One region of the Micromonospora sp. NPDC049301 genome, then DNA from elsewhere that is predicted to be linked to it. Evidence: riboswitches for the same ligand, from Rfam matches in the RefSeq annotation. Region 1 holds a riboswitch; each other region holds the start of a gene.
What was found. A riboswitch is a leader RNA that binds a small molecule or an ion and turns the genes downstream of it on or off. The one in region 1 is predicted to bind S-adenosylmethionine.
Positions count from the first base shown of each region.

Region 2: linked by a shared signal. The riboswitch ahead of AB0K07_RS24420 (aminotransferase class V-fold PLP-dependent enzyme) and the one ahead of AB0K07_RS08575 (ABC transporter substrate-binding protein) in region 1 are both predicted to bind S-adenosylmethionine.
Region 3: linked by a shared signal. The riboswitch ahead of thrC (threonine synthase) and the one ahead of AB0K07_RS08575 (ABC transporter substrate-binding protein) in region 1 are both predicted to bind S-adenosylmethionine.

Region 1 is NZ_JBFAQO010000002.1:518,232-528,591, forward strand. Features, by position in the region: gene AB0K07_RS08565 (amino acid ABC transporter ATP-binding protein) at 1-594, opposite strand, end outside; gene AB0K07_RS08570 (amino acid ABC transporter permease) at 591-1,373, opposite strand; gene AB0K07_RS08575 (ABC transporter substrate-binding protein) at 1,419-2,276, opposite strand; SAM riboswitch class IV at 2,550-2,661, opposite strand; gene AB0K07_RS08580 (amino acid transporter) at 2,748-4,718, opposite strand; gene corA (magnesium/cobalt transporter CorA) at 4,928-6,058, shown strand; gene AB0K07_RS08590 (hypothetical protein) at 6,074-6,265, opposite strand; gene AB0K07_RS08595 (2'-5' RNA ligase family protein) at 6,444-6,959, opposite strand; gene AB0K07_RS08600 (DUF664 domain-containing protein) at 7,037-7,546, shown strand; gene AB0K07_RS08605 (SCP2 sterol-binding domain-containing protein) at 7,654-8,043, shown strand; gene AB0K07_RS08610 (glycogen debranching N-terminal domain-containing protein) at 8,040-10,121, shown strand; gene AB0K07_RS08615 (Pr6Pr family membrane protein) at 10,136-10,360, opposite strand, start outside.
Region 2 is NZ_JBFAQO010000008.1:306,084-316,443, forward strand. Features, by position in the region: gene AB0K07_RS24400 (FAD-linked oxidase C-terminal domain-containing protein) at 1-290, opposite strand, end outside; gene AB0K07_RS24405 (DUF4031 domain-containing protein) at 359-643, shown strand; gene AB0K07_RS24410 (metal-dependent phosphohydrolase) at 615-1,271, opposite strand; gene AB0K07_RS24415 (FUSC family protein) at 1,412-2,614, shown strand; gene AB0K07_RS24420 (aminotransferase class V-fold PLP-dependent enzyme) at 2,645-3,919, opposite strand; SAM riboswitch class IV at 3,966-4,086, opposite strand; gene AB0K07_RS24425 (PrsW family intramembrane metalloprotease) at 4,110-5,588, shown strand; gene AB0K07_RS24430 (hypothetical protein) at 5,603-5,770, opposite strand; gene AB0K07_RS24435 (co-chaperone GroES) at 5,864-6,202, opposite strand; gene AB0K07_RS24440 (AI-2E family transporter) at 6,361-7,659, shown strand; gene AB0K07_RS24445 (ATP-dependent DNA helicase) at 7,665-9,854, opposite strand; gene AB0K07_RS24450 (DUF402 domain-containing protein) at 9,957-10,360, shown strand, end outside.
Region 3 is NZ_JBFAQO010000008.1:284,214-294,573, reverse strand. Features, by position in the region: gene AB0K07_RS24355 (GNAT family N-acetyltransferase) at 1-226, shown strand, start outside; gene paaN (phenylacetic acid degradation protein PaaN) at 512-2,185, opposite strand; gene AB0K07_RS24345 (GNAT family N-acetyltransferase) at 2,254-3,273, opposite strand; gene thrC (threonine synthase) at 3,670-4,956, opposite strand; SAM riboswitch class I at 4,965-5,100, opposite strand; gene AB0K07_RS24335 (DMT family transporter) at 5,168-6,136, opposite strand; gene AB0K07_RS24330 (metalloregulator ArsR/SmtB family transcription factor) at 6,228-6,533, shown strand; gene AB0K07_RS24325 (DUF4232 domain-containing protein) at 6,749-7,444, shown strand; gene AB0K07_RS24320 (ABC transporter permease subunit) at 7,439-8,335, opposite strand; gene AB0K07_RS24315 (alpha/beta fold hydrolase) at 8,335-10,360, opposite strand, start outside.

The DNA.
Region 1 (10,360 bases):
CACCACCATGGTCATGCCGCCGGCGGACAGGTCGGCCATCACCCCGAGCACCCCCTTGACCAGCTCCGGGTCGAGTGCGGAGGTGGCCTCGTCGAAGAGCATCACCTCCGGCCGCAGCGCCAGCGCCCGGGCGATCGCCACCCGTTGCTGCTGACCGCCGGAGAGCTGCGCCGGCCGGGAGTCGGCCTTGCCGGCCAGCCCGACCAGCTCCAACTGGGCCCGCGCGACCGCCTCCGCCTCGTCCTCGCCGAGCTTGCGCAGGCGGCGCAGCGCCAGGGTGACGTTGCGCAGCACGCTCATGTGCGGGAAGAGGTTGAACTGCTGGAAGACCATGCCCACCCGCTGCCGTAACGCGTCCGGGTCGTCGCCCAGCACGCTGCGCCCGTCCAGCAGCACGTCGCCCTGGTCCGGCTCGATCAGCCGGTTGATGGTGCGCAGCAGGGTGGACTTGCCCGACCCGGACGGCCCGATCACGCAGGCCGTCGCGCCGCGCGGCACGATCAGGTCGACGCCGCGCAGCACCCGGTTCGGTCCGAAGGCGAGGTGCACGTCGCGTACGTCGAGGCTGACCGAGGTGGTCGTGCTGACGGTCATCGCCGGTCCCCTTCCGTCGCGCCGGACAGCGCCGGCTCGGTGTCGTCCTCGTCCTCGTCGGCCGGGCCGGTGGCCGGCCGGCCGTGGCGCAGCCGCCGGTCGATCCAGTTGACCGCGTGCGTCAGAGGCACGGTCAGCGCCAGGTAGCAGAGCCCGGCCAGCAGCAGCGCGGACTCGTTGCCGGTGGTGGCCGCGTAGTCCTGTCCGATCCGGAACAGCTCCCGCTGGCTGGCCACCAGGCCGAGGAAGTAGACGAGGCTGGAGTCCTTGATCAGCGCGATGAGCTGGTTCACCCAGGCCGGCAGCACCCGCCGGATGCCCTGCGGGACGATCACCAGCCGCATCGCGTCGCCCCAGGAGAAGCCGAGCGCCCGGGCGCCCTCCAACTGCGCGGCCTCCACCGACTGGATGCCGGAGCGGAAGATCTCCCCGATGTACGCCGCCGCGATCAGCGACAGCGCCAGGATGCCCAGCGGGTAGGGGTCGGGGCCCCACACCTGCATGCCCAGCGGCGCGAGCCCGACGCCGATCAGCAGGATCGTCGCGGCGGCCGGCAGCCCCCGGAACACGTCGGTGTAGACCCGCGCCGGCCAGCGCAGCCACCGGCTGCGGGAAATGCCGGCGACGGCCAGCAGCAGGCCCAGCACCGAGCCGAGCAGGGCGGCGGAGACCGCCAGGATCAGCGTGTTCGGCAACCCGACGGTCAGCATCTCGGGTAGTGCCTCGCGCATCGCGTCCCAGTCGAAGAAGGTCTCCCACAGGGTGCTCAACGGATCCATCGGTCGCCTCTCCTACCGCCCTGCTCGCTCGTCACCGGTCGTGCCTCAGGACGCGGCCGACGCCGACGGCACCGGCACCGTGCCGCTGCCGGGCTTGAAGTCCGCCGGGACCGGCCGGCCCGGGTAGTACTGCGCCTGCAACCGGCTCCAGGTGCCGTCCGCGATGACCTCGTCGAGGCCCTTGTTCAGCGCCTCGCGCAGCTTGTCGCTGCCCTTGGCGACGGCGTACGCGGTCGGTGCCGGGCTGAGCTGCTTGGCCGCCACGGTGATCTTGCCGTTGCTGTCGGCGGCCGACTTCTCGCCGATCTCGGCCGGGGCGATCCACGCGTCGGCGGTGCCCGCCTTCAGCTGGTTGATCGCGCCGTTGTAGTCCGGCACCCGGACCGGGTTGAGCTGCTCGCCGGTGGCGTAGTCGTCCTGGACGGTGCCCTGCACCACCACGACCCGCTTCCCGGCGAGCTGATCGAAGCGGGTGATCGGCGAGCCGGCCGGCACGTCGAGGCCGAAGTAGCCGAAGTCGTAGCCGTTGCCGAAGTCGACGGTCTTCTTCCGCGCCTCGGTAATGGTGATCGAGGAGCTGCCGACGTCGAACTTGCGGTTGTTGACCTGGGAGAGCAGCGCGGAGAAGTCGGTGCCGACGAACTCGACCTTCAGGCCGAGCTTGCCGGCCACCGCGGTCAGCAGGTCGTTGTCGAAGCCGGTGAACTTGCCGTCCTTGAGGTACACGTTCGGCGGTGCGTCGGTCAGCGTGCCGGTGCGCAGCACGCCCGGCTGCGCCAGGCCGTACGGGTTGCCGGCGGCGTCGGACGAGGTGTCGTCGCCGCAGGCGGTGAGCGCGGTGGCGGCCAGGATCGTGGCCGCGCCGAGGGCGGCGGCCCGGGTCAGGGCAGGAAGGAATCGCACTGGTGTCTCCGAAGGTTGCGCGGCGGCGGGCACAGGCGTACGCCGCCGACGGTGCGCCCGGTGGGGCGTACCGCTGGGGTGGGTTCGGGAAAGGGGTGCGCTAGTGCGCGGCGCGGCCGCGACAGGCGGCGCTGCAGACCCGCATCATGTCCACGTGCCGCCGGCGGGTCAGTGCCGGTGGTGGCCAGCCAGTGCGGGAATCCGCGGCGTCGGCCGATGGGGTGGTGCGGAGGATTCGCATGGTTCTCCCAGGTCTGTGCTGACCTGGGTGCCAGGCCACGCTTGCACCGACGTCGTGCCGGTGCCTGGTCTTCACCCGGGGCACCCCACCGCGGAGGAGGGTTGCCGGCCAGCGAGCCGGGGCTTCGCGCTGGCGCTCATGACCTGGGACGAGGCTAGCAGGCCGGTGCGGCGGATCGTCCAGTCGTTATGACCACGCTCACCGTGCGCGACGGGCATCCGGCCGGCAGGTCACCCGGCGTGCACGTGCGGCCGGTGGCGCCGGTCGGGCTCCTGGCGGCGCAGGATCTCGCGGGTGACGGGGGCGATCTCGCCCTGGCCGAAGGCCAGGTAGCGCAGGAAGTTTCCGCCCGGATTGCCCTCGGTCCACTCGAAGTAGATGTGCGGGCACCGCCCGGCCCGGTCGCGGATCTCCAGCAGCAGGGCGGCCAACGCGCTGGGCACCGCGGAGCTGGTAAGTCTGAACACCGGGTACCGGTCGTGCTCCACGCTGCCGCGCACCGCCAGCTCGGTCTCGAAGTCCGACGGGTCGGTGACCGTCACCTCCACGAAGATCACGGCGCTGTCGGCCGGGAAGTCGTTGTCCGCGACGGTCTGGGCGAGCTTGGCGCGGTACTCGGCGCGGTCCCCGGTGGCCGGCTCGTGGGCGATGAGGCGGATACGGCGCCCGCCACACTCCTCGATCAGCCGGATGGCCTCGGGGTCCAGGTCCACCCGGTCGACCCGCAGCTCGAAGGCCCGCACCAGCCGGGACAGCGCCGACACCAGAATCATCCCACCGATGAAGCAGGCCGCGATCTTCACGCCGTCGGGACGTTCCACCACGTTCGCCGCGGTGGTGTAGACGAAGGCGACCGCGATCGTCCCGAACGCGATGGTCCGGCCTCGCTGGCGCCGCCGCCGCGCCGCGAGGGTCACCGCCGTCGCCGCCGAGGTGATCAAGACCAGGACCCCGGTGGCGTACGCGCCGCCCTGCGCGTCCACGCTCGCCTCGAAGACGACCGTGATCAGGAACGCCACCGTGGTGAAGACGAGGACCAGCGGCCGGACGGCCCGGGCCCAGGCCGGCGCCATGCCGTAGCGGGGCAGGTAGCGGGGTACGAGGTTGAGCAGCCCGGCCATCGCGGAGGCGCCCGCGAACCAGAGGATGCCGATGGTGGACAGGTCGTAGACCGTGCCGAACACCTCGCCGAGGTACTCGTGTGCCAGGTAGGCGAGCGCCCGGCCGTTCGCCGGCCCGCCCGGCTGGAACGCCTCCGGCGGGATCAGGACGGTGGTGGCCACGCTGCTGGTGACCAGGAAGACACTCATGATCACGGCGGCGGTGGTGAGCAGCCGGCGGGCGCCGCGGATGCGGCCCAGCGGTCGGTCCTCGGAGTCCTGCCGGTCCCCGCGGATGTGCGGCATCACCGCCACCCCGGTCTCGAAGCCGGACAGGCCCAGCGCCAGCTTCGGGAACACCAGCAGCGACAGCCCGATCACCAGCAGGGGATCGCCGTGGCCGGTGGTCAGTGCGGTGGTCCAGTCCGTGACCGCGCTCGGGTGGGTGACCACCCGCCACAACGCGTTGACGATCACCACCGCGTTCAGTGTCAGGTAGATCGCGACCAGGACGACGGCGATCCCGATGGCCTCGCCGAACCCCTTGAGGAACACCGCGCCCAGCAGCGCCACCAACAGCAGCGTGAGCAGGACCTTGTGTCCCTGGAGCGCGCTGGGCAGGAACGGGTTCTCATCGATGTGCGCGGTCGCGTCGGCCGCGGAGAGGGTGATGGTGATGATGAAGTCGGTGGCCGCGAAACCGAGCAGCACCAGCACGAACAGCTTGCCCGGCCAGTAGCTCAGCAGGCGTACCAGCATCGCGATGGAACCCTCGCCGTGCGGGCTCTCCACCGCCACCCGGCGGTAGACCGGCAGCGCGCCCAGCAGCGTCACCAGCACCAGCACCAGGGTCGCCACCGGGGACAGCGCGCCGGCGGCCAGGGCCGCGATGCCCGGCTGGTAGCCGAGCGTCGAGAAGTAGTCGACGCCGGTCAGGCACATCACCTTCCACCACGGGTGGTGCCGACGCTCCGGCGGGCGTCCGTGCGGCCCGTGCTGCTGCACCGTCTGCTCGGAGCCGCCGTCGAACAGCCACGCCTGCAGCCGACCGGTCCGGCGGCCGGTGCGCCTGTCGACCTCCATCGGCGCTTCCCCCGTCATCCGCCCACGGTCACCGCGAGTATCCGTCAGCGGGCCCGGGCCCGTCCGCCGGTGCGGGGAACCCGCCCGGCCCGGGTGCCCCGGCAGCCGGCGCGTCAGCGGGTTTCGGGCCGTGGGCACCGGGGAAGCAGGGCCCTCCGGCGTCCCGCCCCGAACGGTCCGCGTGGTTCGGGCAGCCGCCGGACGGTGCGTGCGGGAGGGAGCGGGTCATGGTCGGCGGCCGTCGTTTCCGCCCGGGCGGTGGCTTCGGCCGCCGGCTCGACGAGCACGAGGTCCGCGTCGGCGCGACGCCGCGCACCGAGCCGGCCGCACCGCCCAGCGACGGCCTGGTCGACAGCGCCGTCTACATCCGGGGGCACCGGTTCGCGTCGCCGGCCGGCCTCGCCGAGACGTACCGCTGCCTGCAGGAGCAGGACGGCGCGATGGCCTGGATCGGGTTGTACCGGCCCGACATCGACCAGATCACGTCGCTGGCCCGGGAGTTCCGGCTGCACGACCTGGCGGTGGAGGACGCGATCAACGCCCACCAGCGGCCCAAGCTGGAACGGTACGGACACACGCTCTTCGTGGTGCTGCGCGCGGCCCGCTACGACGACCAGCGGGAAGAGGTCGAGTTCTCCGAGCTGCACCTGTTCATCGGGCCCGGCTTCGTGATCACCGTCCGGCACGGTGAGGCGCCGGACCTGGCCGCGGTGCGGCGGCGGATGGAGACCGACGCGCAGATGCTCGCCCAGGGCCCGGAGGCGGTCCTGTACGCGATCCTCGACCAGGTGGTCGACGGCTACGCGCCGGTGGTGGCCGGGTTGGAGAACGACATCGACGAGATCGAGACCGAGGTCTTCGGCGGCGACCCGAACGCCAGCCGGCGCATCTACGGGCTCAGCCGCGAGGTCATCCAGTTCCAGCGGGCCGCCCGCCCGCTGCTCACCGTGCTCGACGCGCTGGCGGTCGGCGCCGGCAGCTACGGCACGGACGAGGAGCTGCGCCGCTACCTGCGGGACGTGACCGACCACCTCACCCAGGTGGTGGAGCGGGTGGACGGCTTCCGGCACCTGCTGCAGAACATCCTCACCGTCAATGCCACTCTCGTCTCGCAGCAGCAGAACGAGGAGATGCGCACCCTCACCGCGGCCAGTTACGCGCAGAACGAGGAGCTGAAGAAGGTCTCCTCCTGGGCGGCCATCCTGTTCGCACCCACGCTGATCGGCACGGTGTACGGAATGAACTTCGTACACATGCCGGAGCTGAACTGGCGCTACGGCTACCTGTTCGCGCTCCTGCTGATGGCCCTGGTCTGCGGCAGCCTCTACCTGATCTTCAAGCGGCGCGGCTGGCTCTGACCGGACGCCCGAGGGTCACTCGATGCCGCGCAGGATGTGCCGCTCGTCCTCGCTGTCGTCCTCGCCGGCGCCGATCCGGCCGAGCAGCACGGCAGCGGCCCAGATGGTCAGGGGCGTGGCCGCTCCGGTCATGCCGCCGCCGGTCCGGTCGTCCCGGGTCTGGCTCCGCTCCGTACGCGGTGGCCTGCGCTGAGCCTGCATGGGCACTGCCTCTCCTCGTCGAAGCCGCCCCGGGGCCGCGCGGCGTGCGCCCGCGCCTCCGGCCGGGCAACCCGCGGGTGGGCGGGTCGCCACCGGTACAGCAGCCATCTCGCACCATCCCACGCCCAGCCTCGTCCGCACCCCTTGTTTTCGGTTTCCCGACTGTCAACGACTCGGCGGCGGGTCAGGACAGTGGGTGGGCGATGCCGCGGGCGTGGTCGGTGAGCGCCGCGCCGACCACGGTCGCGGTCACCGGCAGCACCTCCAGGCAGCGGCGCACCGCGGCGGCCATCAGCGCGTTCGGCACCCGCATCGAGAGCGTGCAGTGTGGCACCCAGCGGCCCGGCTGGTAGTGCTCGACCAGGCTGATGCCGCCGGCGGCGAGCCGGTCGTGCACCAGCCGGTGGTGGGCCAGCAGCTCCGGGGTGACCGTCGGGCCGAGCCAGAGCACCCGGCCGACGAACTGCCCGGCATGCTGGAAGTCGAGGCGCAGCGGCGCCGCCACCACCGTGCCGCGCAGCGCCGCGGCGACCTGCTCGGGGTCGAGGCGGGGCGCCACGGCGAGCGAGACGTGCGGGCGGTGGCGCTGTTCCAGCAGCGACCGCATGCTCTGCACGCCCTCGGCCTCCAGCGCGTCCCAGAGCACCCGGATGCGTCGGGTGGCGTCCGGGTCCAGATACAGCTCCACCGCGGCGACCACGTGATCACCGTAACGGCAGAGGTTTGCCCGCCGGTCTCGGCGGTACCTGAACGGAAACAGACCAGGAGGCGTGGCCCGTGGACGTGAGTGACCTGCTGACGGAGGCGTACGACCGGCTGCCCGACCTCGTCCGCGCGGCGGTCGACGGCCTCAGCCCGGAGCAGCTGCGCTGGGCACCCGGCCCGGGAGCCAACACGATCGGCTGGCTGGTCTGGCATCTGACCCGGATCCAGGACGACCACGTGGCCGACGTGCTCGACACCGAGCAGGTCTGGGTGAGCGGCGACTGGGCGCGGCGGTTCGGGCTCACCGCCGACCCGCACGACACCGGTTACGGTCACTCGCCCGCCCAGGTCGCCGCCGTGCGGCCGGAGAGCGCGCAGGCCCTGATCGACTACTACCAGGCGGTCTCGGGGCGCACCCGCCAGTTCCTCGCCGGGCTGCGGCCGGCGGACCTGGACCGCGTGGTGGACGAGGCGTGGGACCCGCCGGTCACCCTCGGCGTCCGGCTGGTCAGCGTCGCCGAGGACGACCTGCAACACGTCGGCCAGGCCGGCTACGTGCGCGGGCTCATCGGGGCCGGCTGACCGGCCGCGTCCGTCGGGCCCCCGGGCACCCGGCGTCACCCCGTTCGGGTGAGCCGGTCTCACCCCGTCGCGGGCCATCCTCAGGGCAAGTGGGGGGAGGGGACGTGATGGGCGCGACGGTGGGGGAATATCTGCGACAGCTGGGCTCCGGCCGGCGTGCCGACCTGCCGGAGACGACCGCTGGGACCATGCGGCTGGACGCGCGGGAGGACGGCCACACCGAGCACTGGTACCTGACCATCGCCGACCAGCACGTGCGGGTGACCCAGTCGGGCGACGACGCGGATCTGGTCATCCGCGCCGCTCCGGCGGCCCTCGACCGGTTGGCGCGCGGGGAGACCCACGTGGCGGCGGCGCTGCTGCGCAACGAGCTGAGCGTGCAGGGCAAACTCCAGCTGCTGATGCTGCTGCGGCGCATCTTTCCCGGGCCGGCCGGTGCCCGGCATCCGCGCGAGCTCGGTCGGGCCGCGATGGCCGGGCGAGAGGGGCGCCGGTGAGCCGGGAAGGGGTGCACGTGATCGCCGGGAACGCCTTCGCGATCAGCGACGGGCGGGGCGACGTGGCGGAGGACCCGGGCACTCCGGTGGGGCTCTTCTCGTTCGACACCCGCTTCCTGTCCCGCTGGATACTCAGTGTCGGCGGGGAAGAGCTGAACGTGCTCTCCCGCGACGACATGACGTACTTCGAGACCCGGTTCTTCCTGGTGCCGGGCGCGGCGAGTCACTACGTCGACGCCGACGTGTCGGTGATCCGGCACCGCTCGATCAACGACAGCTTCAACGAGCGCATCACGTTGCTCAACCACTCCGCCCAGCCGGCCGAGTTCACCGTGCGGATGGACATGGGCAGCGACTTCGCCGACCTGGCCGACCTGGCCGACGTCGCCGCGGGCCGGGAGCTGCGACAGCGAGCCGTCGAGGTCACCGCCGACTCCGCGCGCAACCAGCTCGTACTGCGGTACGGGCGGGAGCGGTTCGTCCGCGAGACCGTCGTGAGCAGCACGGCTCCGGCCGATGTGGACGAGCGGGGAATGACGTTCCGGATCCGGATCGAGCCCGAGGGCACGTGGGAGACCGACCTGCAGGTCACCATGACCATCCGGGGCGAGGGCGGCCGGGACCTGCGCAACGACCTGGAGTCGCACCGGGAGCACGTACGCGGGGGGATGCGCGAGGAGCTGGCGGGCTGGCTGGATCGGGCCCCGGAGCTGGTGGCCGAACGGGAGAGCTTGGAGGAGATCTACCGGGGCAGCCTGGCCGACCTGGGGGCGCTGCGGTACATGCCGCTGTCGTACAACACGCGGGTGCCGGTGGGCGGCCTGCCGTGGGCGATGGGGCTGTGCGGGCGGGACAGCATCATGACCTGCCTGCAGACCATGGCGTTCACCCCCGAGCTGGCCCCCGCGACGCTGCGGTTGCTGGCGCTGTTGCAGGGCGGTCAGCTGGACGACGTACACGACGAGGAGCCGGGCAAGATCCTGGCGCAGCTCCGCTACGGCGAGTCGGCCGCGTTCGGCGACCGGCCGGACGCGCTGTACTACGGCGCGGCGGACACCACCCCGCTGTTCGTCGTCCTGCTCGACGAGTACGAGCGCTGGTCCGGCGACGCGGACCTGGTCCGCGAGCTGCACCACGCGGCCCGGATGGCACTGGACTGGATCGACGAGTACGGCGACATGACCGGAGACGGGTACCTGCGCTACCAGCGCCGCAACGAGCGGCACGGCGTGATCAACCAGAGCTGGAAGAACTCTCCGGACGCGATCACCGACGCGTGCGGGTGGCAGCCGGCGCTTCCCCGGGCCACCTGCGAGTTGCAGGGCTACGCGTACGACGCGAAACGGCGCGGCGCGCGGCTCGCCCGCACGTTCTGGGATGACCCGGTGTACGCCGACCGGCTGGACCGGGAGGCGGCGGAGCTGAAGGACCGGTTCAACCGGGACTTCTGGTTGCCGGAACGGGAGTACTACGCGCTGGCGCTGGGGCCGCACGGCGAGCCGGTCGATGCGCTGTCGTCCAACATCGGGCACCTGCTGTGGAGCGGGATCGTCGCGGACGACCGCGCCGAGGCGGTCGCCGAGCACCTGGTCGGGCCGCGGCTGTTCAGCGGTTGGGGAGTGCGCACCTTCGCCAAGGGACAGCGGCCGTACAACCCGGTGGGCTCACACCTGGGGGCGGTGTGGCCGTCGGACAACGCCCTGATCGCCGCCGGGCTGCGGCACTACCGCTTCGACGCGCAGGCGGCCCGGATCGCGGCCGGCATCTTCGACGCGGCGCAGACGCTGGGCGGGCCGGTGCCGGAGCTGATCGCCGGCTACGAGCGCCGCCTGACGAAGTACCCCGTCCAGCTGCCCTCGGCCGGTCGCCCGCAGTCGTGGTCCTCGGGCGCGCTGCTGATGCTGCTGGGCACCCTGCTGGGGCTGCGGCCCACCGGCGAGAACCTGCTGGTCAATCCGGCCCTGCCAGCGGGCTTCGGCAGGATCGAGCTGCTGGACATCCCGGGCCGGTGGGGTCTGTCCGACGCGTACGCCGGGGACCGCTCCACCGCCGGCAGCGACCGCCGCCGACTTCGGTGACCGGGAAGACCGCGTCACGGTACGCCGTCGGCGGTGACACCGACGTCCTGGTCACTGTGTGCGGCGGGGGTGGGTGGGGTGGGGGTACGGCGGCGGGAGAGCGTGCGGTCGATGCCGACGAAGAGCAGGCCGAGCAGCCAGAACGCGATGGCGAAGAAGAGGGCGCTCACCGCCACCCCGGCGTAGCCCAGCTCGCCCGCGTCCAGGAACGGGTACGGGTACCCGTGCACGACCAGCCC
Region 2 (10,360 bases), on a different contig from region 1:
TCGTCCATCGCGACGGTGCTCAACACCACCGCGCCGTCCACCGCGTTCGCCGCGCCGGCCAGCCCGGTCCGCGCGCCCTGCGGCACCACCGGTACGCCGTGCCGCGCCGCCGCCCGCACCACCGCCACCACCTGCTCGGTGCTGCGCGGGCGGGTCACCACGAGCGGGGTGCCGGCGGCGCACAGGTCGGCCTCGTCCCGCTCGTGCATGCGCAGCAGGTCCGGGTCGGTGAGCACGGCGTTCTCGCCCAGCGCGGCGCGTAGGTCGTCGATGAGTGGAGTGGGGGCCATGCAGCTGAGGCTAGGTCGCCGGCCGCCGATCATCAACATGATCGACTGGGCGGGCTAGCTTGGGCGCCATGCTCTACCTGGACCGGCCTGCCTGGCCGTGGCGCGGTCGGCTCTGGTCGCATCTGATCAGCGACGTCTCGTATGCCGAGCTGCACGCCTTCGCCGAGGCGCTCGGCGCGCCCCGGCGCGGTTTCGACCGGGACCACTACGACATCCCGGCCGACCGGTTCGCGGCGGCGGTGTGGCTCGGGGCCCGGGTGGTGCCGAGCCGCGAGCTGGTCCGGTTGCTCCGCGACGCCGGCCTGCGCCGCCCGAAGCACCTCGTCAGTCCGAGTCGGCCGGGGGACCGCTGAGCGTGGCCAGCTCGCGGCGCAGGTTGGCCCGGGCCGGCTGCTCCCACCGGCTCGCCAGCGGCGGCAGCCGGAACAGCGCGGGCAGCGCCAGCAGGCCGGTGAGCACCGCGGCCCGCCCGGCCCGGAAGGCCGGCTCCGGCACGTGCGCGTACTCCCGCCGGACGGCACCCGCGTAGCGGTCGTACGCGGCCGGCGGCGCGGCCAGCACCGCCAGGTCCGCGTCGCAGAGCAGGGCGCCGTCCGGATCGCCCGGCGCCACCGCGTGCCCGGCGGTGAGCAGCACCAGCCGCCGCACCTCGGCCACCGCGGGCGCCGGCACGCCGAGCCCGGTGAGCACGCTCCCGGCCAGCGTGGCACTGTCGCGTTCGTTGGCGTCGCCCGCCGCCCGCGGGTCGTACACCGCGTCGTGGCACCAGGCCGCCAGCCGGACCAGGTCGGCCCGGTCGGCCAGCCCGGCGTGCCGGTCCACCACGTCGAGCACGGCGGTCAGGTGGGCCACCGTGTGGTAGTGCCGGTGCGGCTCCCGCCAGCGGGCGAGCAGGTGCTCCCCGGCCCGCGTCGAGCCCGCGCCGGCCTTCGCCCCGGCGCCCCGGGCCGCCGCCCGCCACCGGTCCAGCAGATCGGCCACCGCCCGAGTCTGCCGCATCCGGCCGTCGCGGCGCGGATCGGGAGGATTCAGCAGGCCCGCCATGGGTAGTCGCGCCCATGGCCGTGGCCCGGGACAAGCGAGCTCCGCTGGTGCGGCGTACCGCGCTGCGTGAAGGGTTGATGGACGTCGACCGCGCACGGATCGCCGAGGCCACCGAGGAACTGCGGCACCGCGGCCGGGCCACCCTGCACGACCGGCTGCACCGGGTGCGGATGGCCGGGGGGCTGGCGGTGCAGGCCGGGCTCGCCGCCGGGCTGGCGTACTTCATCTCGCACCGCGTGCTCGGAAACCCGCAGCCGGTCTTCGCGCCGATCTCCGCGGTCGGCACCCTGGCGGCGTCCGTCGGCCAGCGGTTCCGCCGGACCGTGGAGCTGATCATCGGGGTGGGGATCGGGGTCGCCATCGGCGACCTGCTGATCTACCTGCTGGGCACCGGGGCGTGGCAGCTCGGCCTGGTGGTCACGGTGGCGATCCTGCTCACCATCTTCGCCGGGGCCAGCGTGGCCATCGTCATCCAGGCGGCGGCCACGGCGGTGCTGATCGTCACGCTGAGCCCGTCCACGCAGAACCTGGAGATCCCGCGCTTCGTCGACGCGTTCCTCGGCGGTGGGATCGCGCTGCTGGTCACGGCGGTGCTGCTGCCGCTGAACCCGCTCCGGGTGCTCAACCGCGCCGCCCGGCCGGCGTTGGACCTGCTCGCCGCCCAGCTCGACGCCACCGCCGACGGGTTGCGCAACCGGGACCGCACCCTCATCCAGCAGGCGCTGGAGCGGCTGCGCAACAACAAGGAGGAGCTGGCCACGCTGGCCGAGGCGATCCAGGGGGCGAAGGAGACCGCCACCCTCTCCCCGGCCCGCTGGCACCGGCGCGACGAGCTGACCCACTACGCGGAGGCGGCCGACCCGATCGACCGGGCGATGCGCAACAGCGGCACGCTGATCCGCCGTTCGGTCACGCTGGTCGAGGACGAGGAGCCGGTGCCGGATCCGATGCCGGACGCGGTCAACCACCTCGCCGAGTCGGTCCGGCTGCTCAAGCACGAGTTCGCCGTCGGCGAGGAGCCACAGAAGGCCCGGGAACGGTCGCTGCGGGCGGTCAGCGAGGCCGGTCGGGCGTACGCCGCCGGGGTCGGCTTCTCGGGCAGCGTGGTGATCGCCCAGATCCGGACCACGGCGAGCGACCTGCTGGTGGCCTCCGGGATCGATCAGGAGGAGGCGAACCGCTGTATCCGCTCCACCTTCGGGGAGCAGGAGCGGCCGATCGGCGAACCGGCCGAGCCGAGCGAGGCGCCGAAACCCCCCACCGCCCCGCCGATCGGCTGACCGGGGCCGCTATCCGCTGGACGGCCCGGCTCAGCCCAGCCTGGCGAGCGCGGCGAGCAGCCGGTCCACCTGTGCGGCGGTGCTGCCCAGGCCGATGCTGGCGCGCAGCGCGGTGGGCGGCAGATCCCGCCGGCCGGTGCGCCCCGCGGCCTCGGCGAGCAGCCGCCGGGCCAGCGGGTGGGCGCAGAACAGCCCGTCCCGTACGCCGATCCGGTGGTCGGCGGCGAGCCGGGCCGCCACCTCGGCCGAGTCCCACCCGGCGACCACGAACGAGACGATGCCGACGCGGGGCGTGTCCGGGCCGAAGGTGCGCAGCTCCACCACGTGCGGCAGGGCGGCGATGCCGGTCCGCAGCCGGGCCAGCAGCGCCTGCTCGCTGGCGGCCAGCGCGGCCCGGTCCGCCCCGGCCAGCGCCGCGCACACCGCGGCCAGCGCCACCGCGCCCAGCAGGTTCGGGGTGCCACCCTCGTGCCGTGCCGGGCCGGTCGCCCAGGTCACGTCGTGGGTCGCCGGCCCGACGTGGCTGGTGGCGCCGCCACCGGCCAGGTACGGCGGGGCGGCGTCCAGCCAGTCCGCCCGGCCGACCAGCACGCCGGCGCCGAACGGCGCGTACAGCTTGTGGCCGGAGACGGCCAGGTAGTCCACGTCGAGCGCGAGCAGCTCGACCGGGACGTGCGGGGCGAGCTGTGCGGCGTCGACGACGATCCGCGCGCCGTGCCGGTGTGCCACCCGGGCCAGCTCGGCCACCGGCCAGAGTTCGCCGGTCACGTTGCTCGCACCGGTCACCGCGACCAGCACCGGCAGCGCCGGGTTGCTGTCCCGGCGCAGCTCGGTCAGGGCGGCGGCGAGGGCGCGTACCGCCCCGGCTGGATCGGTCGGCACCGGCAGCCGTACCGAGCCGCGCGGCCAGGGCAGCAGGTTGGCGTGGTGCTCGCCGGCGAAGGTGACCACCGTCGTGCCGGCGGGCACCGCCCGCGCCAGCAGGTTGAGCGCGTCCGTGGTGTTGCGGGTGAAGATCACGTGGTCGTCGGAGCGGGCGCCGACGAAGTCGCCCACCGTCTGCCGCGCCCGCTCGTAGGCCAGCGTGCAGCGCCGGGACAGCGCTCCCGCGCCGCGGTGCACGCTCGCGTACCAGGGCAGCAGCTCGGCCACCGCGTCGGCCGCAGCCCGCGCGCACGGTGCGCTGGCCGCGTAGTCCAGGTTGATCTGACCCGGCACGCCGAGCACGTCGAGCGGCCGCGACGGGGCCGGCGCGGGCGTCGCGCCGGGCAGGGTGGGCAGCGAGGGTACGAGGGTGACGGACACGCCGGAACCTCCGGGGTCAGGGACCCCGGGTGCGATGTCGGGACGGGGTCCGCGCTTGCCCAGCACGCCGATCGGGCTGGGCCCGGTCATCACCCGGGGCACCCCACCGCGAACTCGACGAGGGTTGCCGGCCAGCAAGCCGGGGCTTGACGCTGGCGCTCGTGACCTGCCGGCAGCATAGCGGCTGCGGATGCGCCCGGACCAGCCGGCGGCGGATGGCTACGCTGACCACATGGCCGACACCCCGTCCGGTGCACCCCTGCCGTCGCCGCCCGCGCCCGCAGCCCCGCCCGCGGGCGAGGCACCCCGGATGCCGCTGCGCCGACTGGGTTGGCGGCGGTTCCTGGTGCTGGCCGGGGTGGTGCTGTTCATCGCCGCGTGCGCGGTGTTCATGGTCTTCACGCTCGGCCAGTCGCTCGGCGTGCGGGCGCTGCTGATCGGGGTGGTCGCCGCCATCCTGCCGGTGCCGGTGCTGGTCGCCTGCTTCCTCTGGCTGGACCGGTACGAGCCGGAGCCGCTGAAGTATCTGATCTTCTGTTTCGCCTGGGGGGCCTTCGTCTCCACCGCCGCCTCGCTCACCGTGAACGAGTTCGCCGCCGCGCGGTTCTCCGACTGGGGGCTGCCGGCGGCGCTCACCGGAGTGCTGGTGGCGCCGTTCATCGAGGAGCTGACCAAGGCCCTCGGGCCGATCCTGCTGCTGGTGTTCCGCCGCCGGGAGTGGTCCGGGATCACCGACGGCCTGGTCTACTGCGGTCTCTCCGCGGTCGGCTTCGCCATGGTGGAGAACATCCTCTACCTGGGCGGGTACGGCTACGCGACCGGCGCCGACCGGTACGGTCCGGCCACGGGCACCCAGCAGGTCATCGCCATCTTCATCGTCCGGATCCTGCTGTTCGGGTTCGCGCATCCCCTCTTCACCTCGATGACCGGTGTGGGGCTCGGTGTCGCGGCCCGTACCGCCGACCGGCGCGTGCGCGTGCTCGCCCCGGTCGCCGGTCTGCTGCTGGCGATGATGCTGCACGGCACCTGGAACCTGCTGCCGACGCTCACCCAGGCCACCGGCGAGGCACTGATCATGCTGTACGGCTTCCTGGGCCTGATGGTGCCGATCTTCTTCGGCATGGTGGGGCTGGCGGTGTGGCTGCGCGCGTGGGAGGGGCGGCTGACCGAGCGGACGTTGCCGGACTACGTGCGCGCCGGCTGGCTGAGCCCGCCCGAGGTGGCCGCGCTGAGCAGCCTCGGCCGCCGGCATGCGGCCCGCAGCTGGGCGCGCCGGGTGGCCGGGGACGCCGGGGTGCGGGCGATGCGTGGCTACCAGTTCGCCGCCACACGGCTGGCCCTGCTGCGCGACGGGTCGCTGCGCGGCCTGGACCGCAAGCCCGCCGACCGGGAGCGGACGGCCCGCGAGGAGCGGGAGCTGCTGGAGGCGATCACCGCGTACCGGTCGTTCTTCGTGGGGCGGGACCCGCAGGCCCCGGCGGGAGTCTGGGACGGCGGCCGCTACCACCTGCGCTTCCCGGACGGCTCGCAGCGTCCGGTGTCCGCCCCGGAGGAGCCGGTGGTGCCGATCCCGGTGGTGCTGGCCGCGCCGCCGCCCCCGGTGGGACACGCCCCGCCCGGCTGGTACGGCCCTCGGCCGCCGGCGCCCTGGCCACCAGGTCAGCACTGACGGTCGGCGGGCGCTCAGGTCATCAGGGTGGTGAGGAAGTCACCGAGGCCCTGGGCCATGGCCATCAGCGCGGCACCGATCGCCTTGAACATCTGCGCGGCGCCGTCCGGCCGGAACGCCATGAAGTAGATCAGGAACGCGACGCTGCCCCAGGCCAGCAGCTTCTTCACGAATACCGGCATCGTCCCTCCCCAGGGCCACGGTCGCCGGATGGCTTCCCTTCGTGCGGCCCGGCAAACGGCGCGCGGCGGGGCCTGGTGGCCGGGGGAGGTGCGTCAGAGGTAGAGGCCGGTGGAGTCGTTCTCGATCCGCTCGGCGGCCACGGCGTGTACGTCGCGCTCCCGCAGCAGCACGTAGCCGCGGCCGTGCAGCTCGACCTCGGAGCGGTCGTCCGGGTCGAACAGCACCCGGTCACCGGAGACGATGGCGCGGACGTTCGGCCCCACTCCGACGGCGGTGGCCCAGGCGAGGCGCTTGCCGACCGCCGCGGTCGCCGGGATGACGATGCCGGCGGTGGAGCGCCGCTCACCCTCGCTGCCCTCCATCCGCACCAGCACACGATCGTGCAGCAGGCGGATCGGCAGGCCGTTGTCGAGATCCTGGTCGGCGGTCACGCCGCAGACGCTACCGGGTCGCCGGCGGCCGAGCCGACGGTGGTTACGCCAGAGGCGGTCGGGGCAATGTGTGGCGGAACTGCCCTATGGTGTCGGGAGCGGACGTAAGCTGTCCGACCTGTCGCTGTGGGCGGACCGGTTTCTGCCAGGAGGTGCGCTTGAGCCGCTTCGAGCGGGTACGCGGGCGGCTCCGCCGCGCCTACCAGTCGTCACGGGAGTCGGTACGCGCCGATCAGAGCGCGTCGAGCGACAGCCCGGAGTCGCCCCTGGTGGCCTCACCCGCCGCGCCGGGGCCGGCCGCGCCGCCGTCGGCCACGGTGGTCGGCGCGCCACCCCCGGCGGACGTGCACATTTCGACCACCAGCCGGGACGACGCCGACGTCCCGCACGGGCTGCGGATCGCCGCCGCCTGGTGCTGGCGGCTGATCGTGATCGGCGTGGTGGCCTGGGCGCTGCTCCGGATCGTCGGCACCATCAAGATCGTGATCATCCCGCTGGCCGTCGCGCTGCTGCTCTCGGCGCTGCTCGCACCGGCGGTGGGCTGGCTGCTGCGCGCTCGACTGCCCCGGTCGCTGGCGACGGCGGTGGTGCTGGTCGGCGGCCTGGCCGGGGTGATCGGCACGCTGACCCTGGTGGTGAACGAGTTCATCCAGGGGGTGCCGGAGCTGAGCGAGAAGTCCTCGCAGGGCGTCCGGCAGATCCAGAACTGGCTGAAGACGGGCCCGCTGCACCTCTCCGACACCCAGCTCGACCGCTACATCGAGGAGGCGCAGGGCTGGATCAACTCCAACACCCGCGATCTCACGAGCGGCGCGCTGAGCACCGCCGCGACGCTGGCCGAGGTGCTGACCGGCACCATCCTGGTGCTCTTCGCGACGTTCTTCTTCCTGCGCGATGGCAACCGCATCTGGCGCTTCCTGGTCCGGCTGCTGCCGGTGGCCGCCCGCTGGAAGGTCGACGACGCCGGCCGGGCCTCCTGGCAGACGCTGGGCGCCTACGTCCGGGCGACCGTGCTGGTCGCCTTCATCGACGCCGTCGGCATCGGCATCTTCCTGGTCGTCTTCGACATCCCGTTCGCCTTCCCGCTGGCCGCGCTGGTCTTCCTCGGCGCGTTCATCCCGATCGTCGGTGCGGCGCTCTCCGGTGGCGTGGCGGTGCTGGTGGCGCTGGTCGACAGCGGTCCGGTCACCGCGTTGATCATCCTGGGTGCGGTGATCGGCGTGCAGCAGCTGGAGGGGCACGTGCTCCAGCCGCTGATCATGGGACGGGCGGTGGCACTCCACCCGCTCGCCGTGATCATCGGTATCGCCGCCGGGGTGGTGCTCGCCGGGATCACCGGCGCGCTGGTCTCCGTGCCGCTGATCGCGGTGCTGAACACGGCGGTCCGCCGGCTGGCCGCCCGGACCGTCCCGGACACCCCGCCCGACGCCGTGGTGGTCGCCGCGCAGGCGCCCTGACCCCTCTAGGAGCCGGCGAGGCGTTGCAGCGCGCCCCGGGCCACCTCGGGACGGGTGGTGTACCAGAACGGCGGCAGCGAGCGACGCAGGAAGGGCCCGTAGCCCCGTGCGGTCTCCAACCGGGAGTCGAGCACCGCGACCACTCCCCGGTCGCCGGTCGCCCGGATCAGCCGGCCCACGCCCTGGGCCAGCCGGACCGCCGCGATCGGCACGCTGACGGCGGCGAAACCGGAACCGCCGCCCGCGTCCACGGCTGCGGCGCGGGCCGCCGCCAGCGGCTCGTCCGGCCGTGGAAAGGGCAGCCGGTCGATGACCACGAGCTGACAGGCGTCGCCGGGCACGTCCACCCCCTGCCAGAGCGACATCACCCCGAACAGACAGCTCGAGCGCTCCTCGCGGAACCGGCGGACCAGCAGCGGCAGCGCCTCCTCGCCCTGGAGCAGCACCGGCAGGTCGGTCCGCGCGCGCAGCAGCTCCGCCGCCTGCTGCGCGGCCCGTCGGGAGGAGAAGAGGCCGAGAGTACGACCACCGAGCGCCTCGACCAGCGCCAGCAGCTCCTCCCCGGCGGCCTCGGGAAGCCCGGAGACGCTGGGCCGGGGCAGGTGCGCCGCGACGTACAGGATGCCCTGCCGGGCGTAGTCGAACGGTGACCCCACATCCAGCGACCGCCAACCCGGGCCTTCGGTCGGCGGGACGGTGGCGGCGTCGGCCAGCCGGCGGCCCGGCGTCTCGGCGGCCGGGCGGCCCGGGCCGGTGCGGGCGGCCAGCGAGGCGGCGGCCGGGGACGCCGGGGCCGGCGGCGCGTCCAGCCCGAGAGCGCGGGCCACCGTGTCGAACCGGCCACCGAGCGCCAGGGTGGCGGAGGTGGCGACCACGGTGCGCTCGTCGTACAGGTGGGTGGCGAGGGTGCCGGCCACCGACAGCGGCGCGACCACCAGCGCCCGCCGGGTGCCGCTGTCGTTCTTCTCCACCCAGGCCACGTCGTGGTCGGCCTCCTCGAGCAGCCGCTGCGCGGTCGTGGAGAGCTCGTCCAGCACCGCCTTGGCCTGCTGCTTGCGGACCGGGTCGGGATCGTCGGACTTGACCTCGCCGATCGCGTCCAGCGCGGCGCGGGTGGCCGCGTCGAGCAGCGTGCACGCCTCCCGCAGCGGCGTCGGCAGCCCGGCGGTGAGACGACCGGCCGGCGCCTCGGCCAGCCCGACCGCGAGGGCGTCGCCGGCCGCGGTGAGCGCGTCGGCGGTCTCCGGCCGCAGCAGCGGGCGGGCCCGGCGGGTGGACCGGTCGATCAACTCCGGCACCAGCTCCGCCTGGGCCGCCGAGGAGACCCGGTCGGCCAGCTCGTGCGCCTCGTCCACGATCAGCAGCTTGTGCGGCGGAACGATGTGACGGTCGGCCAGCATGTCGACGGCGAGCAGGCTGTGGTTGGTGACCACGATGTCGGCCTCACGGGCCCGCGCCCGGGACGCCTCGGCGAAGCACTCCGCCCCGAACGGGCAGCGGGTCGCCCCGACGCACTCCCGGGCCGGCATCGACACCAGCCGCCAGGCCTGATCGTCGACCCCCGGGTCCAGTTCGTCCCGGTCGCCGGTGGCGGTCTTCTCGGCCCAGTCGCGCAGCCGCTCGACCTGCTTGCCCAGCCGGCCCGCCTCGCCGAGCCATTTCGTGCCGCCGCCGGGGCGGGTGGCCGGGGCGTCGAAGAGCGCGTCCTCCGGCTCGTCGGCGGTGGAGTTGTCCAGCCGGGCCAGGCAGAGGTAGTGGTGGCGGCCCTTGAGCACCGCGAAGGTGGGCCGGCGGCCGAGAAGCGGCTCGACCGCGTCGGCCAGCCGGGGCAGGTCGTGGTCGACCAGCTGGGACTGCAAGGCCAGGGTGGCGGTGGAGACCACCACCGGGCCGTCCACGGTGAGCGCCGGCGCGAGGTAGGCCAGCGACTTGCCGGTGCCGGTGCCCGCCTGGACGAGCAGGTGCTCGCCGCTGGTCACGCACTCCTCGATCGCCGTGGTCATCTCCTGCTGGCCGGGGCGTGCCGCGCCACCGGGCACCGCGCCGACCGCCGCCGCGAGCAGCTCCGCGCCGCTGGGCCGCGCGCCCCGTCGCCGGCTCCCGGCACGGGCCGACGGGGTGGCGGAACCGGTGGCGGTGCGGGGCGGAGTCACCGTGCGACGGTACCCGCCGCGGCCGACACGGGTTGCGCCCATCCGTCCGCGTGGCGCGGTGCCGATCGGTCTGCCGGTGCGTCCGGCGCCGTCCGGTTACGGCCGTGCTACGACGCGTGGGCAGTATCGGTTAGGGTGCGAATCATGCCGAGCGACGTGGTCCGAGTGATCTACCGCAAGTACGACGGCAGCGCCCACCGTGACTACCCGGCCCGCCGGCTGGCCGAGGACGACCTGGGCATCTGGCTCGGCGTGCCGGCCGGCACCGAGTCGGTCTACCACGGCCGCCCCTCGGTGGAGAAGATCCCGTTCGTCCTGCTGGTGCCGCACCACGCGTGGTGGACCGGGATGTTCAACCCACCACCGCGGACCAGCGAGGTCTACTGCGACATCGCCACCCCGGCGCACTGGGAGTCCGACGACACCGTCCATCTGATCGACCTGGACCTCGACGTGGTCCGGCGCCGGGCCACCGGCCTGGTGGAGCTGCTCGACGAGGACGAGTTCGCCGAGCACCGGGCCCGGTACGGCTACCCGGAGGACGTGGT
Region 3 (10,360 bases), on a different contig from region 1:
CGTCACGCCGGCCTGGCGGGGCAGCGGGTTGCTCGGCGAGCTGATCGACGAGGTGGCCGCCTGGTCGCGGGCCTGCGGCCGCCCGGAACTCCTCCTGGAGGTGGTGGTCGGCAACGACCGCGCCTACCGGGCCTACCAGCGACTGGGCTTCGTCGACACCGGCGTGCGCGTCCCCCACCCCACCATCCCGGCCCTGACCGAACTCCAGATGCGCAGACCAGCCTGAAACAGAAGAACGACCGCGCCGACCCGCCGCGCCGGTCATGGCCGCGCCGCGCCGGTGGCCATGATCGTGCTGCAACCAGGATCTAGTGGTAACCCACCAGCGGGAGGCCCCTACATCCTGGATCGAGCACGATCATGGGGTGGTGCGGCAGGGCTCCGGGCCGGACACGTGGACGACCACCGTGCCCACGGCGGGTTTCCGGGGCAGCCCGACCCGCGCAGGGATCAAGCCTGACCGCCCGGAGTGGGGCGGGCTGCCCCGGAAACCCCTAACCGCGACCAAGGATCAGACGTGCCGCCGCGACTGCACGATCCGGAACCGGTTGGCCACGTACGCCCCGTCGGTCAGCGCCGAGTTGGCCGCCGCGTTGGCGCCGCTGCCGTGGAAGTCCGAGAACGCCGCCGACTGGTTCACGAAGACCCCGCCGGTCAGGTTGCAGGACAGGTGCACCCCGACCTCGACGGCCACCGCCTCGGTCGCGTCCAGCACCGTCTCGTCGGTGGAGTAGACACCCGCGGTGAGGGCACCCTTCTCGCCGACCGTCCGGCGCAGCAGCTCCAGGCTGTGCGCCGTTGACTCGGTGGCGATGGCGAACGAGATCGGGCCGAACCACTCCCGGCCGTAGGTCTCCGCGTCGTGCGCGCCCAGCTTCACGATCGTCGGCGTACGCACCACCGCGTCGGCGTACGACGGGTGCGCCACGGCCCGGGACTCCAGCACCGGCTCGCCGACCTTGGTCACCTCGGCCAGCCGCTCCAGCACCCCGTCGTTGACGATGGCGCCGGTCAGCTCCACGCCCCGGGCCGGGTCGGCGGTCAGCTTGCCGACCGCCGCCGCGATCCCGCCGGCCACCTCGTCGAAGCTCTTGTGCCCCTGGTCGGTCTCGATGCCACCGGCCGGGATGAGGATGTTCTGGGAGGTGGTGCACATCTGGCCGCTGTACAGCGTCAACGTGAAGCCGAGGTTGCGGCACATGCCGGCGAAGTCGTCGGTGGAGTCGATCACCACCGTGTTCAGCCCGGCCTTCTCGGTGTAGACCGCCGCCTGCCGGGCGTGCGTCTCCAGCCAGTCGCCGTACTCGGTGGAGCCGGTGAAGTCGACGATCTTCACGGAGCGGTGCAGGGCCAGGTCGCTGGCGAGCTTCTCGCCGGGCGCCTCGGCCGCCAGCATGATCAGGTTCGGGTCGAAGCCCGCCTCGGCGAGCACCTCCCGGGCGTACTTCACGGTGATGGCCAGCGGCAGCACCGCGCGCGGGTGCGGCTTGACGATCACCGGGTTGCCGGTGACCAGCGAGGCGAACAGCCCCGGGTACGAGTTCCACGTCGGGAAGGTGTTGCAGCCGATCACGAGCCCCACACCGCGCGGCACCACGTGGAACGTCTTGGTCATCCGCAGGGGGTCGCCCTTGCCGGCGGCCTTCTCCCAGCCGGCCGTCCCCGGGTGCCGGGTCATCTCGGCGTACGCGTACGCCAGCGCCTCCAGCGCCCGGTCCAGCGCGTGCGCGCCGCCGGCCTGGAAGGCCATCACGAACGCCTGCCCGCTGGTGAACTGCACAGCGTTGGCCAGCTCGAAGATGTGCTTGTGCAGCCGGTCGAGGATCTCCAGGCAGACGCCCACCCGGGCCTGCGGGCCGGCGTCGCGCCACGCCGGCAGCGCGGCGGAGGCGGCGGTGACCAGCTCGTCGGCGCCGGCGTGCGGGTAGCGCACCGCCAGCTCCACCCCGAACGGGCTCGCCTCGGTGGCGACCCGGTCGCCGGTGCCCGGCTGGTCGAGCGGGAAGTCGCCGCCCAGGTACGCCTCGAAGGCGGCCTTACCGTCGGCGGCGGCGGTCTCGCCGTACACGCGGGGGCTGGGGGACTCGGGATAGGCGGACCAGTAGCCCCGCTCCGTGATCGCGGTCAGCGCACGGTTGAGGGTGTCGGCGTGCCTGTCGTACAGGGGATGCGGGGTCTCCGTCATGCCCGCCATCATGCCGCAGCCGTGTCCGGGAGCAGAAGCGCCAATGCCCGACAGCGCGGCAGGCCGGGTCAGAGGGTGAGCTGCCAGTTGTTCCAGGAGTCCACGGGGCGGAAGCCGAGCCGCTCGTTGATCGCCACCATGTAGCTGTTGCTGGCCGCGTTGAAGGTGTCGATGACGCGTACCGCCTGCTCGTGGGTGAGCAGGTGGTGCAGGTTTTCGATCTTGGCGAGCAGACCGAGCCGGCGCCCACGGTGGGCCGGGTCGACGATGGTGATCTGCTGGAACGCGTGCCAGTCGGCGGACGCGCCCACGTCCAGCAGGGTCCAGGCGACCAGCCGGCCGGACTCCTCGTGCCGCACGCCGAGGTGGTAGCGCCGCCGGCCCCGGGCGTCCAACGCCCGCTCGGTGCCCCGGACCCGCTCGGCGTCCACCTGCTCCGGTTCCCACTGCACGTCTCCCATGGGGGCGTCCATGAGCAGCCGGCCGTCCAGGTAGGCGACGTCGGCCACGTACTCCTGCGGGGTCGCCCCCTGCCAGCAGACCGACCGGTAACCCTCGGCGAGGGCGTGGGCCTCGGCCAGCGCCGCCCGCAGCGCCGTCCGGTCGATGGCGCCGACCTCCAGCCGGCGACGCACCTCGGCCAGCGCCGCCTGAGCCCCCGTCGCGGCGGCGAACGCGTCGCCCGCGCCCGATCGGGCCGCCCCGTCGGGCAGCGCCGAGACGGTCATCGCGACCACCCGCTTGCGTCCGTGCTCGCGCAGCAGGCGCACCCCGTACTCGTGCAGTGCCCGGCCGACGCCGCGCCGCCGCAGCTCGGGATGCACCACCAGCTCGACGGTGGCGTTGTCGGTGTTGTCCAGCTGCGGCAGGTCGAGCTGGAGGTAGCCGGCCGGCACGCCGTCCAGCCGGGCCAGCGCCCAGAGCGTGGCGGTGCCGGGCATCGGCGTGTGGAAGAACGCGTCGAAGCGCCGCCGGCAGAAGGGCGGGAAGTCCGGCAGGTCGGCGTCGTTGGCCGCCGCCCCGATTCGGTACGCCTCGTCGACCGCGGCCAGGTCGGCGCCGTCGAACGACGCGATGCTGATGCTCATGCCGCCGAGCGTGCACCCCGGAAAAGCGATCGGGCCAGCGAATTTGTCGCTGGCCCGATCGGACGTGGTCGGGAGGGACACTCGCACAACGCCTCCGGCGCTGGGTCGCAAGAACTTCAAAAGTCTCCGGCGAAATGCCCTCCCGCACGGAGCATCTTGCGCCGTCCGGTTCCTGCCGTCAAGTCCAGAGCGGCGGGTTTTCCACACTCACTGCTAAAAGCCAGTTACCCGGCGGATCGGCCCGATCCCCCATCCGGGCGATCCCCCCTCCCCCACCCGACCCATCCCGCGCCGGCTCCGGCGGCACCCGGCGGGGTTGATCATGAAGTTAGCGACGCCGACACCGGCGTGTCGCGCCGCTAACTTCATGATCAACGGGAGGGGAGCCCCGGGGGGTCAGGCCAGGAGGCCTGCGTCTCGGGCTGCTCGGAGGGAGGGCTTGATGTGGTGGGTCGGGCCGACCTGGTTGGCTACCGCGTCGATGGTCTTCAGGCCCTCGCCCGTGTTGAACACGACGGTTTCCGCCGTGGGGTCGAGCCGGCCGGACTCGACCAGCTTGCGCAGCACCGCCACGGTGACGCCGCCCGCGGTCTCGGCGAAGACCCCGGTGGTCCGTGCCAGCAGTCGGATGCCGGCGCGGATCTCGTCGTCGTCGGCGTACTCCATCCAGCCGTCGGTGCGGCGGACCGCCTCCAGCGCGTAGAGGCCGGCGGCCGGGTCGCCGATGTTGAGCGACTTGGCGATGCCGGTGGGCCGGACCGGGGTGATCGTGTCGGTGTCGGCGTGCAGGGCGGTGGCGATCGGTTTGCAGCCGGCCGACTGGGCGCCGAAGACCTTCCAGCCGCCGGCCGGCGCCTCGACCAGACCGATCTCGACCAGCTCGGAGAACGCCTTGTCAATCTTGGTGAGCAGCTCGCCGCTGGCCATCGGGATGACCACCTGGGCCGGGATCCGCCAGCCGAGCTGCTCGGCCACCTCGTACCCGAGCGTCTTGGAGCCCTCGGCGTAGTACGGCCGGACGTTGACGTTGACGAACGCCGTGTCCTCGAACTCGTCGGTCTCCACCAGCTCGCCGCAGAGCCGGTTCACATCGTCGTACGAGCCGTCGATGGCGACCAGCTCACCGCCGTAGACGGCAGTGGTGATGACCTTGCCCTGCTCCAGGTCACTGGGGATGAAGACCACCGAGGGCACCCCGGCGCGGGCCGCGTGCGCGGCCACCGAGTTGGCCAGGTTGCCGGTGGAGGCACAGGCGAACCGGGTGAAGCCGAGCGCCCGGGCGGCGGTGAGCGCCACCGAGACGACCCGGTCCTTGAACGAGTGGGTCGGGTTGGCGCTGTCGTCCTTGACCCACAGCGGCGCGGTGATGCCCAGCTCGGCGGCGAGGTTGGGGGCCGCCACCAGCGGGGTGAGCCCCGGGTCGAGGGTGACCCGGGTGGCCGGATCCTGACCGGCGGGCAGCAGCGCGGCGTACCGCCAGATGCTGTTCGGGCCGGCCTCGATCTGCTCGCGGGTGACCGTGGCCAGGGCCGCGGCGTCGTAGTCCACCTCCAGCGGGCCGAAACACTCGTAACAGGCGTGCTGTGCGGCGAGCGGGTAGCGGGCCGAACAGGCACGGCAGACCAGGGCGCGGGCGGGGCTGGCGGAGGTGTCGATGCCGGAGGCGGCGAGCGTCGACGTCATGTCGAGTCCTCTCATCTTTCCCCGCATCGCACGGTGCGGCGGGGACGGAATTGGCACCTGCCCCGCGGGGCGCTCAGCGGTGAGCGCGCGGGGTGGTTGCCGGGGCGTCGTCGGGCCGTATCCCTCAGCCCCTCTGGATGAGGTATGCAGTTGTGCCGTCGAGTCTAGGCAACGTCGGACGTCGCCTCCACCACGGATCCCAGGGAGTGGGTCAGCGGGCGGCCACCGCCGCCGGGTCGACTACCGCGACCGGGTCCGTCACCGCGCCCGGCCCGGGCACCGACGGAACCCGCGTCCGGGCCCGGGTGACGAGGTTCGCGGCGACCAGGGCGGCGATGGTGATCGCGGCCCCGACCACCTCGACCGGCGCCGGCCGGTAGCCGCGCGCGATCTGCACCGCGAAGGTGGTCACCGGGACCAGGTTCATGAACAGCGCGGCGTTGGCGGCACCGAGCCGCTGCACGCCGGTGTTCCAGGCCAGCACCGCGACAACGGCGCCCAGGATCACGGCGTACGCCAACTGCGGGGCGACCGCCACGAGGTCGGCGGCGGCCGGCGCGTGCTGCCAGCCGATGCCGTCGGCGAGCACGCTCGCGGCGAGCATGGCGGCCGTGCCGGCGAGCGCGGTCAGGGTGGTGTAACGCAGCGGCGACCAGTCGCCGAACCGGCTGGCGCCGTGGGTGTAGATGGCCCAGCCGAGCACGGCACCGACCATCATCAGACCGCCGAGACCGAACTGACCGAGCCCGTGCAGGCTCCCGTGGGTGATCACCAGGCCGACACCGAGCAGCGCCACCAGGGAGAGGGCCAGCAGGAGTGGCTTCGGGCGTACGCCGTCGCGGGCCCAGCGGACCAGCTGGGTGATGACCGGGGTGGTCGCCACGAACAGGGCGACCTGCTGCGGTGCGGCGTGCTCGAGTGCCAGGTTGGTGAGGACGTTGAAGCCGGCGAAGCCGACGACGCCGAGCACCGCCACCTCGACCGCTCGGCGGCCGAGCCGTAGCGCGCCGGCACCCTCGCGGAGCAGCAGGATGCCGACCAGGATGACGGCGGCCAGCAGGTAGCGGGCGGTGGTCAGGTTGAGCGGGTCGACCCGGGTCAGCGCGCTGGCCAGGATCGGGAACATCACTCCCCAGCTGAGCACGGCGAGCAACGGGTACGAGGCGGCGCGGGAACGCATCGGCGGCTCCAATGTTCGAGTATCGTCGAACCAACGTCACCGACCCTAGGAGGATGTTCGACGATTGTCGAACAAGGGTTACACTGGTCACATGGAGCCGCACGAACCCGACCTGGCCGCCGTACCGGTCACCGCCGTGCTGGCCGCACTCGCCGACGACGTGCGGCTGCAGATCGTGCGGGCACTCGCCGAAGGCGGCGAGTACCCCTGCGGCAGCTTCGAGTTCGGCGTCTCCAAGGCGACCCGCAGTCACCACCTGAAGGTGCTGCGCGAGGCCGGCCTGACCCGCACCCGGGCCGCCGGCACCAGCCGCTACGTCCGGCTCCGCCGCGACGAACTGGACCGGCTCTACCCCGGCCTGCTGAACGCCGTCCTCAGCCCCCGCACCCCAGCCTGACCCGGCCATTCGTGTGCGGTCGAGCTCAATCGTCTGCGACATCGCCAGGGACCGGAGCGACGCTCCGACCCGCCACGCCACCGTGCTCGCATGATCCACACACCAGACGATCTCGCGTAACCAGGCGGGCGATGTCCCGGACGATTCAGCTCCGAAGGAGCACCGGGAGCCGTGCCGAACGGCAGCGGGGCGCCGACGTGGGCAATGATCGGCGGGTGACTTCTCGGGGCACGGCAGTACGGCGACGGATCAGCGTGGCGGTCGGGACGGCTCTCCTGCTCGGCGCATGCGCTCCCGCCGACCATCGGGGCCAGGCCGGGGACGGCACGAGCCCGCTGCCCGGGCGCACAGCCGCGTCCAGCCCGACGCCGTCGGCGGGCACCGACCCGATGGCCGGGTGCCCGAAGTCCGGCGTGCGGATCCGCGCGACCGGGTCGGACGCCGCGATGGGGCTGCGCGCCCTCGGCCTGGAACTGGTCAACTGCGGCGACCGCCCCTACCAGCTCAACGGGTACCCGGTGCTGCGCGTGCTGGACGAGCAGCGCAAGCCGATCATCCTGCGGGTGGTCAACGGAGCGAAGGCGATCACCTCCGGCTTCGACCAGCCACCCCGGCCGGTCACCCTGGAAGCCGGTGAACGGGCCACCGCCGTGGTGCTCTGGCGCAACCTGGTCACCGATTCGACAGTGGTGGCCACCAACGGGGAGTACCTGCGGGTCGCACCCGCCGCCGGGCAGCCGGCCGAGGACGTCGACCCGGACGGGCCGATCGACGTGGGCAATACCGGCCGGATCGGCGTCAGCGCCTGGAAGAAGGCCGACCCGTCCACACCGGTGCCGGCTCAGCCCGCCCGGCCGCCGGCGCCGAGCGCGGTGCCGTCGTCGGTGAGCCCACCCGACAGCCGGCTATGACGTGATGTCCTTGCGGGTGAACCGCCAGAACGCCAACCCCCAGAACAGCGTCGCGTAGCTGATGGCCGAGATGCAGCCACGCACCACGTCGTCGGTCTGCACGGGGGTGGAGAGCAGCCCCAGCCAGGCGGTGCTGAAGTGGGTGGGCAGGAAGTCGCGCAGCGCGCCGAGGGCGGTGATCTGGTCCAGGATGCTGGAGAGGATCCAGAGCAGCACCGCGCCGCCCACCGCACCCAGCGCGGCGTCCGTGATCACCGACAGCAGGAACGCCAGCCCGGCCACCGCCAGCAGGACGACCGCCAGGTAGCCCAGCACGGCCAGCAGCCGGAGCAGCCCCTCGCCCGGCTCCAACTCGGCGGCGACCGTGCTGCGCAGCGGCGACCAGCCGTAGCGCAGGGTGCCCGCTGCCAGCGCGGTGCCGGCCAGCAGGAGCAGGGCCAGCCCCGAGTACGCGAGCGCGACCACCAGCTTGACGGTGAGCAGCCGGGCCCGGGGCACCGGGATCGCCAGCAGGTAGCGCAGGCTGCCCCAGCTCGCCTCACTGGCCACCGTGTCGCCGCAGAACAGCGCGACCACGACCACCAGCAGGAACGACGCCGACACGAAGATGGAGAACAGGGTGAAGTTCAGCCCGCCGGAGGTGGCCAGGTCGACCAGGCTGGCGAACTCGTTGTTGCCGTTGTCGTCGTCGCCGCCGGAGTTGAACTGGAAGGCGACCAGGATGATCAGCGGCAGCAGCACCATGAACCCGAGCGCCAGTTGGGTGCGCCGCCGGGACGCCTGCCGGCGGAACTCCGCGCCGAACGGCATCGTCGCCGACGGCCGGTAGCCCCGGGCCGCACCGGCCGGGTCGGTGACGCCCACCGGCGCCTCGACGGAAGATCCAGCCATCACCGGTCACCGCTTCCCCGAGAGTTCTCGCCCACCAGGGCGAGGAACGCGTCCTCCAGGCGCCGACGGGGCACCACCCGGTCCACCCCGATGCCGGCGCGCACCAGCTCGGCCACCACGTCGCTGCGGGCCGTGCCGTTGGTGTCGACCACCAGCTGACCGTCGCTCTCCGGCAGCACCCGCACCCCGTGCAGCCGGTCCAGCACGGCCCGCGCCGCCACCGGGTCGGTGACGTCGAAGAGGACACTCGGCGACTCGCCGACGATCTCCTCCACCGGCCCGGACGCCACGATCCGGCCCTTGTTCACCACCACCGCATGCGTGCAGGTCTGCTCCACCTCGGCCAGCAGGTGGCTGGAGACCAGCACCGCCCGGCCGTCGGTGGCGTACCGCTGGAGCACCCGGCGCATCTCGGCGATCTGTGGCGGGTCGAGGCCGTCGGTCGGCTCGTCCAGCACCAGCAGCTCCGGCAGGCCGAGCATGGCCTGGGCGATGGCCAGCCGCTGGCGCATCCCGTGGCTGTAGTTCTTGATCTTCCGGTGCACCGAGTCGCCCAGGCCGGCGATCTCCAGGGCGGCATCGAAGTGCGCGTCCTCCGCCGGGCGTCCGGTGGCCCGCCAGTACGCCCTGAGGTTGTCCAGGCCGGACAGGTGCGGCAGGAAACCGGGCCCCTCCACCAGCGCGCCGATCCGGGACAGCACCGGCGAGCCGGGCACCAACCGGCGCCCGAAGACGTAGATCTCCCCGGCGGTCGGCTGGGTCAGCCCCATCAGCACCCGCAGGGTGGTGGTCTTGCCGGCGCCGTTCGGGCCGAGCAGACCCACCACCTGACCCGGGTGCACCTCGAAGTCCACGTTCGACACCGCGACGAAGCCGTCCGCGTACTCCTTGCGCAGACGGCGCACGGCCAGCGGCGTGCCCGCGTACTCCGGATGCACGGAGCGGTCCTGCCGGCGGTGCCGGCGGCGGACCACGGCCACGACCACGACGAGGCCGATCACGATGGCGGCGAGCAGGCCGGCGAGCACCCAGCGCCAGATCGTCGCCGTGGTGGGGATCGGCTCGCCGCTGACCGTGGGCAGGCTGACCGCCCCGTCCGCCGCCACCGTGTAGACGGCGGGCTGGGCCGGCGTGGTGTACGCCTGGTCGGAGCTGGCGACCACCAGCCGCAGCCGGTGCCCGGCCTCGATCCGACGGACGATGCCGGGCAGCGTCACGGTGACCGGGCGGGCGTCCTGCACCCGCTGCGGCAGGCCGGTGAGCCGGACCGGGGCGACCAGCCCGTTCGGCAGGGTGGCCCCGCCTTCCGGGTCGACGTCGTAGAGCTTCACGAAGAGCACCGCCTCGCCGGTCGGCGACGCGGCCCGCAGGGTGACGGTGGGCGCACCCGCCACGTCGACCGCGTCGGCCAGCGGTGCCGACTCGAACCGGGCGTGCTGGCCGGGCACGTCGCCGGCCACCCCGTCGAGCAGCGACGCGAGCCCGCCGGCGAACGGCACCGAGGAGATGGCGGCCGGGCTGCCGTTCGGGGGGTTCGCGATCGGCTGGGCCGGGCCCGTGACCGCGACCTCCCGGCGGGCGTCACCGGCCACGCCCGGGTAGTCGGCGGCGCGGTAGCCGGTGGCGACCAGACCCCGGTCGAGCGCGTCGAAGCCGGCGATCCGCGACCAGGTGAAGTCGTCGCCGGGCGCCTCGCCCTCGCCCTTGACGTAGTGGTCGAGCCACTGGACAGTCAGGAACTTCACCCGGTCCGAATCCGAGCGGGGGCCCGCACCGCCGTCATGCCCGCCGGTGAACCAGGCCACCCGTACCGGGGTGCCGGTGGCGGCGATGCCGCGCGCGTTGGCGTCCGCCTCGCCGAGCGGGAAGAGGGTGTCCGCCTCGCCCTGCACCAGCAGGGTGGGCGCGGCGATCCGGTCCAGCACGCCCGCCGGGCTGGACCGGCGCAGCAGGTCCACCGCGGCCTGGTCGGCGCGCCCGGTGGTGGCGATCCGCAGGTACGCGGCGCACACGTCGGCGGCGAAC